3 regions of the Streptomyces purpurascens genome follow, and region 2 is predicted to be linked to each of the others. Evidence: riboswitches for the same ligand, from Rfam matches in the RefSeq annotation. Region 2 holds a riboswitch; each other region holds the start of a gene.
The links. A riboswitch is a leader RNA that binds a small molecule or an ion and turns the genes downstream of it on or off. The one in region 2 is predicted to bind thiamine pyrophosphate.
Positions count from the first base shown of each region.

Region 1: linked by a shared signal. The riboswitch ahead of thiC (phosphomethylpyrimidine synthase ThiC) and the one ahead of thiO (glycine oxidase ThiO) in region 2 are both predicted to bind thiamine pyrophosphate.
Region 3: linked by a shared signal. The riboswitch ahead of OHU35_RS30610 (thiamine ABC transporter substrate binding subunit) and the one ahead of thiO (glycine oxidase ThiO) in region 2 are both predicted to bind thiamine pyrophosphate.

Region 1 covers NZ_CP108341.1:4,598,874-4,601,131, reverse strand. Annotated here, with positions in the region: gene OHU35_RS20960 (YibE/F family protein) at 1-1,073, opposite strand, end outside; TPP riboswitch at 1,146-1,335, shown strand; gene thiC (phosphomethylpyrimidine synthase ThiC) at 1,328-2,258, shown strand, end outside.
Region 2 covers NZ_CP108341.1:2,496,712-2,498,969, reverse strand. Annotated here, with positions in the region: gene thiO (glycine oxidase ThiO) at 1-805, opposite strand, end outside; TPP riboswitch at 803-914, opposite strand; gene OHU35_RS11420 (hypothetical protein) at 966-1,316, shown strand; gene OHU35_RS11415 (NAD(P)/FAD-dependent oxidoreductase) at 1,349-2,258, shown strand, end outside.
Region 3 covers NZ_CP108341.1:6,674,526-6,676,783, forward strand. Annotated here, with positions in the region: gene rlmN (23S rRNA (adenine(2503)-C(2))-methyltransferase RlmN) at 1-1,009, shown strand, start outside; TPP riboswitch at 1,034-1,140, shown strand; gene OHU35_RS30610 (thiamine ABC transporter substrate binding subunit) at 1,264-2,258, shown strand, end outside.

The sequences.
Region 1 (2,258 bases), 2.1 Mb from region 2:
AGCAACAGGGAGATGAGGGTGCCGAGCACTGCCACGGAGGTCCGTGCGGACAGTCCGTGACACATGTACAGGGCGATGAGCATGATGGCGCTCGCGCCCACCACCGCCACGATCAGCGGGTTCGAGCCCTGGAGGATCGCGGGCAGGATGAAGAAGTTCAGCACCAGGAAGCTGATGGCCAGTGCGACGAGGGCCATGACCCCGCGCAGCCGCCCCACGATCACGACGGCGAGCGCGAAGATGCCGGCCAGCAGGCCCATGGGCAGACGGCGGTTGATGTCGGTGACCGAGTACTGCAGGTCCTTCGGCGCGGAGGGCTCGTAGGCGACCACGACCTTCTGGCCCTCGTGCAGCTGGCGGGACTGGTCCGGCTGGATGATCTCGGTGAAGGTGCGGCCCTTGTCCTTGCCGCTGTCGACCCGGATCGTCGCTCGCTTGCAGGAGCCCTTCTCCTGCTGCTCCGCCGAGGAGCCCTCGGCGGTGGAGGTGTCGCCGGTCGGCGGGACTCCCGAGGCGCCGGCCTCCTTGCAGCTGATCTCCACGACCTTGGTGACCGAGGCCTGCTCGGTCTGCCGGTCGAAGCCGACGCCGGTGCGCTCGTGCGACGGGGCGCCGCCCGGCCACAGCACGGCGAGACCGACCAGCACGGCCGCGCCGAACGGGATCAGGATCGCCGCGATGATCTTGCGCAGATGCATGGAGACGGGCGCGGCCGGACCGTGGCTGTGACTGTGCGAGTGCCCGTGTCCGCCGCCTGGCGCGGAACCGGGGCCATGGCCGTGGCCGTCGCCTCCGCCGGTTCCGGAACCGTGCCCGCCGCCGGAGCCCGGCCCCTGCCCGTCGCCGGAACCGTGCCCACCGGCCGAGCCGCCACCCTGGCCGTTGCCCGGCCCGTATCCCCCGGCAGAGCCGGAACCACGCTCACCACCGGCCCCGGCCCCGGGCCCGTAACCCGCCCCGGGCTCATACCCGGCCCGGGGGACGAAATCGTGGCCGTCTCCCCGGCCGTTGCCGACGCCGGATCCGCGAGGCGGCTCGGGCGGTGGGTAAGGGGGACGCTGCGTCGTGGTCACCGACCGATCATCGCAAGAACGAGGGGGGCCCTCTGTTCACCGCGCCAAGATTGCCGCTAGCGTGGAGGCACCTTTTGTACACGCGGGAGCTCGGAGCACCGGGCTGAGAGGGCGCTGACCTCCGTCCCAGCGATGTTTCACATGAAACATCACCGAAGTCGAGTGATGTTTCACACGGAACGTCGGCGGACGGAAACCGCTGCGTCGACCGCCGAACCTGTTACCGGGTAATGCCGGCGTAGGGAGTAGGTCTCATGACCGACAAGGACGCACGCACGCCTGCCTCCGTTCAGGACGCACAGTCCGAGGAGGCCGGGAAGTCCATCGGCTGGCACAAGGCATACGTCGAGGGCACCCGCCCCGACCTGCGCGTGCCGGTTCGTCAGGTGCATCTCACCAACGGCCAGGCGGTCACGCTGTACGACACGTCGGGCCCGTACACCGATCCACTCGTCGACACCGACGTCCGCAGGGGCCTGCAGCCGCTGCGCGAGAACTGGATCATTGCCCGCGGCGACACCGAGGAGTACGCGGGCCGCCCCGTCCGCCCCGAGGACGACGGCATCAAGCACACCTCGCCCCGCGGCGGCCTCCGCAACCTCGACGCCGTCTTCCCCGGCCGCCCGCGCCAGCCGCGCCGCAGCCGGGACGGCGAGGCGGTCACGCAGCTCGCGTACGCCCGCCGCGGCGAGATCACGCCCGAGATGGAGTACGTGGCCATCCGGGAGAACGTCTCGCCCGAGGTGGTCCGCGACGAGATCGCCGCGGGCCGGGCCGTGCTGCCGGCCAACGTCAACCACCCGGAGATCGAGCCGATGATCATCGGCAAGAGGTTCCTGGTGAAGGTCAACGCCAACATCGGCAACTCGGCGGTGACGTCCTCCATCGAGGAGGAGGTCGAGAAGATGACCTGGGCGACCCGCTGGGGCGCCGACACGGTCATGGACCTCTCCACCGGCCGCAACATCCACACCACCCGTGAATGGGTGCTGCGCAACTCCCCCGTCCCCATCGGCACCGTGCCGCTCTACCAGGCCCTGGAGAAGGTGGACGGCCGGGCCGAGGATCTGACCTGGGAGGTCTACAAGGACACGGTCATCGAACAGGCCGAGCAGGGCGTGGACTACATGACGGTCCACGCGGGCGTGCGCCTGGCCTATGTGCCGCTGACGGCCAACCGCAAGA
Region 2 (2,258 bases):
CGCTCTCGCGCGGCACCAGGTAGACCTGGCTGCCGCGCACGACCGCGCGCACGGTCCGGCTCAGGAAGGGCCCGTGCCGCTGTGGCATGGTCAGCCGCACGACCTCCCCCTTCACCGGTCGCACGGGCGGCAGCACGTCCTGCGGGACGCCCGCGAGCCGCCCGCTGAGACTGCCCCCGGCCAGCACCACCTGCCCCGCGTCCAGCGCGGTCCCGTCGGCCGTGACGACGCCCGTGGCCCGGTCCCGTACGACGGTGAGCCGCTCGGCCCACGCCCGGTGGAAGACCACACCCGCCCGCTCGCACGCGGTGACCAGCGCCCCGGACAGCCGCCGCGGGTCGATCTGGTGGTCGCCGTCGACCCGCAGCCCGCCGCGCACTCCCGGCGCGAGCATCGGCTCCAGGCGACGGCACTCCCGCCCCGACAGCCACTGCGACTCCAGGCCGGACTGCTGCTGCAGGGCGTGCAGTTCGCGCAGATGGGCCCGGTCGTCGGCGTCCAGGGCCACGGCGAGCGTGCCGCAGCGGCGGTAGCCGAGGTCGTGGCCCGTGAGGTCGGTGAGCTCGGCGGCGAAGTCCGGGTAGCGCCGGGCGGAGGCGAGGTTCAGACCGAGCAGGGTCTGCTCGCCGTAGTGCAGTTCCGTGACGGCGGCCAGCATGCCCGCCGCCACCTGCGCGGCCCCGTCGCCCGGCTCGGGGTCCACCACGGCCGTGGCCAGCCCGCGTTGTGCGGCCCGCCACGCGGTGACCAGGCCGATGATGCCGCCCCCGATGACGAGGACGTCTGACGTTCGCGTGCGCGACATGGGCGTCCAGCCCCTCCCTTCGCCGGCATGACCCGGATCAGGTTCGTACGGTCGGAGGCCGCCAGCCTCCCTCTCAGCCCGGTGCGTCCGGGCTCCCGCGAGTGCTCTACGTTGGCCACCCTAGCCCGATGCCGTATCCGCAGTAAGGGAGCCTCCGTCCATGGCCCGATCCCTCGACGGTCTTCTCCTGGCCCCGGTCGCCGACCAGGCGCCGGGCCAGGTGGGGACCCGCACCCGGTTCACGTACCACGAGAAGGACGGCGAGATCTGGGCCGAGTACACGGGCGGCGACGTCGTACGCGGGCATCTCGTGGGTACCCGGGAAGGTGACCGGCTGGACTTCCGCTACGTACAGCTCAAGCAGGACGGAACCACCTCTTCCGGGCACTGTGTGTCGACGGTCGTGGAGCTGCCCGACGGGCGGGTGCGGCTGGAGGAGACGTGGGAGTGGGAGTCCCAGCAGGGCAGCGGGACGAGCGTTGTGGAGCAGGTCACTGCGCATGAGCACTGACTGACAGAACGTCAGTTGTCTATGGTGATCAGGTGAGCGAGCAGACGCAGGAACCAGGTCCGTCCGTGCCGCGGCGCGTGGTCGTGGCAGGCGCGGGCATGGCCGGTGTGCAGACCGCGGTCGCCCTGCGGGAGCAGGGCTTCACCGGCACCGTGATCCTGATCGGCGCCGAGCCCCACCAGCCGTACGACCGGCCCCCGTTGTCCAAGGCCGTCCTGCTCGGCAAGGCCGAGGGCTCCGCCTTCGACCTCGACTTCGAGGCCCTCGGCATCGAACTGCGACTCGGCTGCGAGGTGCTGGGCCTGCGCCCCGGCGATCACGAGCTGGACACCGAGGACGGGCCCGTGCCGTACGACGTCCTCGTCGTCGCGACCGGCGCCGAACCGATCCGGCTGCCCGGCGCGGAGGGCGTGCCGGGCGTGCATCTGCTGCGCACCCTGGACGACGCCGAGCGGCTGCGGCCCGTGCTGGCCCGCAAGCACGACATCGTGGTCGTCGGCGCGGGCTGGATCGGCGCGGAGTTCGCCACGGCCGCGCGTGAGGCGGGCTGCGCGGTGACCGTCGTGGAGGCCGCCGAACGGCCGCTCGCCGGGGCACTGCCCGCCGAGGTCGCCGCGCCGATGGCCGGCTGGTACGCCGACGCGGGTGCGGTGCTGCGCACGCACGCGCGCGTGGAGCGCGTCGAGCCCGGGGCGGTGCTCCTCGACGACGGCACGCGGCTGCCGGCGGGCGCGGTCGTGGTCGGCATCGGCGCCCGCCCCGCGACGGCATGGCTGGCCGGCTCCGGAGTGGAGCTCGGTGCCCAGGGCGAGATCGTGTCCGACCAGCATCTGCGGACGTCGGCGCCGGACGTGTACGCGGTCGGCGACTGCGCCTCCTTCCCCTCGGGGCGGTACGGCGAGCGCCTGCTGGTGCACCACTGGGACAACGCCCTCCAGGGGC
Region 3 (2,258 bases), 4.2 Mb from region 2:
CGTCGCGGCTGTCGGGGAGAAGCCGTTTCGTGCCAAGCAGCTCTCGCAGCACTACTTCGCGCGGTACGCGCACGAGCCGGAGCAGTGGACCGACATTCCGGCCGGTGCCCGGGGGAAGCTGCAGGAGGCGTTGCTGCCCGAGCTGATGAGCGTCGTGCGGCATCTGTCGACCGACCAGGGCACCACGCGCAAGACGCTGTGGCGGCTGTTCGACGGGACGCTCGTCGAGTCCGTGCTGATGCGTTATCCGGACCGGGTGACCATGTGCATCAGCTCGCAGGCGGGGTGCGGGATGAACTGCCCGTTCTGCGCGACCGGGCAGGCGGGTCTGGACCGGAACCTGTCCACCGCCGAGATCGTGCACCAGATCGTGGACGGCATGCGGGCCCTCAGGGACGGTGAGGTCCCCGGCGGTCCGGCGCGGCTCAGCAACATCGTGTTCATGGGCATGGGCGAGCCGCTCGCGAACTACAACCGGGTCATCGGGTCCATCCGGCGGCTCACCGACCCCGAGCCCGACGGCGTGGGGCTCTCGCAGCGCGGGATCACCGTCTCGACGGTCGGTCTCGTCCCGGCGATCCACCGCTTCGCCGACGAGGGCTTCAAGTGCCGTCTCGCCATCTCGCTGCACGCGCCCGACGACGAGCTGCGCGACACCCTCGTCCCCGTGAACACGCGGTGGAAGGTCCGGGAGGTGCTGGACGCCGGGTTCGAGTACAGCGCCAAGTCCGGGCGGCGGCTGTCCATCGAGTACGCGCTGATCCGGGACATCAACGACCAGGCCTGGCGGGGTGACCGGCTCGGGCGGCTGCTCAAGGGCAAGCCCGTGCATGTCAATCTCATTCCGCTGAACCCGACGCCCGGGTCGAAGTGGACGGCCTCACGGCCCGAGGACGAGAAGGCGTTCGTCGAGGCCATCGCCGCCCATGGTGTGCCGGTGACGGTCCGGGACACCCGTGGACAGGAGATCGACGGGGCGTGTGGTCAGCTCGCGGCCACCGAACGGTAGTCTGACCGTCGTACATACACCTTCATATTCCGACAGGGGAGCGCCACAGCGCTGAGAGTGCGGCACACGGCCGCAGACCCTCCGAACCTGGCCCAGGTCATTCTGGGTAGGGAGATCGGTCATCACTCGAGCTGTTGCGCCCTGCCCGGGAACCCTGAGTTCCCGGGCGGGGCCGCGTCTTCTCCTGGTCATCCAGGAGGAATCCAGTGAGCAACAACATCAAGCGGCTGACGGCCGTGGTCATCGGGCTCGGGATGGCCGGCACGCTCGCCGCGTGCGGGTCGTCCGGTGGAGACCAGGGCTCCGGCGACTCCAAGACCGTGACCCTCGTCAGCCATGACTCGTGGGCCGCGTCCAAGGACGTCATCGCCGCCTTCGAGAAGCAGTCCGGCTACAAGGTCGACGTCCTGGAGGACGGCGACGCCGGGCAGGCCGTGAACAAGGCCATCCTGACCAAGGACAACCCGCAGGGCGACGTCTTCTTCGGCGTCGACAACACGCTGCTCTCGCGGGCGCTCGACAACGGCCTGTTCCAGCCGTACGAGGCGAAGGGCTCGGACCGGATCAAGGCCGAGTACCGCGCCGACCAGGGCAAGCACCGGGTCACGCCCGTCGACACCGGCGACATCTGCGTCAACTACGACAAGAAGTACTTCGCCGACCACAAGCTCGAGCCGCCGAAGAGCTTCGACGACCTGGTCAAGCCGCAGTACAAGAACCTCCTGGTCACCGAGAACGCCTCAGCGTCCTCGCCCGGTCTCGGCTTCCTGCTCGGCACCGCGGCGAAGTACGGCGACGACGGCTGGCAGGGCTACTGGAAGAAGCTCAAGGCCAACGGCGTGAAGGTCGTCGACGGCTGGGAGCAGGCCTACAACGAGGAGTTCTCCGGCTCGGCCGGCGGCAAGAAGGCCAAGGGCGACCGGCCGCTCGTCGTGTCGTACGCCTCCTCGCCGCCCGTCGAGGTCGTCTACGCCGACCCCAAGCCCGGCGCGGCACCGACCGGGGTCGCGCAGGGCACCTGCTTCCGGCAGGTCGAGTACGCGGGGCTGCTGAGCAACGCCGAGAACACCAAGGGCGGCAAGGCGTTCCTCGACTTCCTGATCAGCGAGCGGTTCCAGGAGGACATGCCGCTCAACATGTTCGTGTACCCGGTGCGCGAGGGCGCCCAGGTGCCGCCGGAGTTCGTGAAGTTCGGGCCCCAGGCGAAGGATCCCGAGACCATGGACCCGGCGAAGATCGCCGACCACCG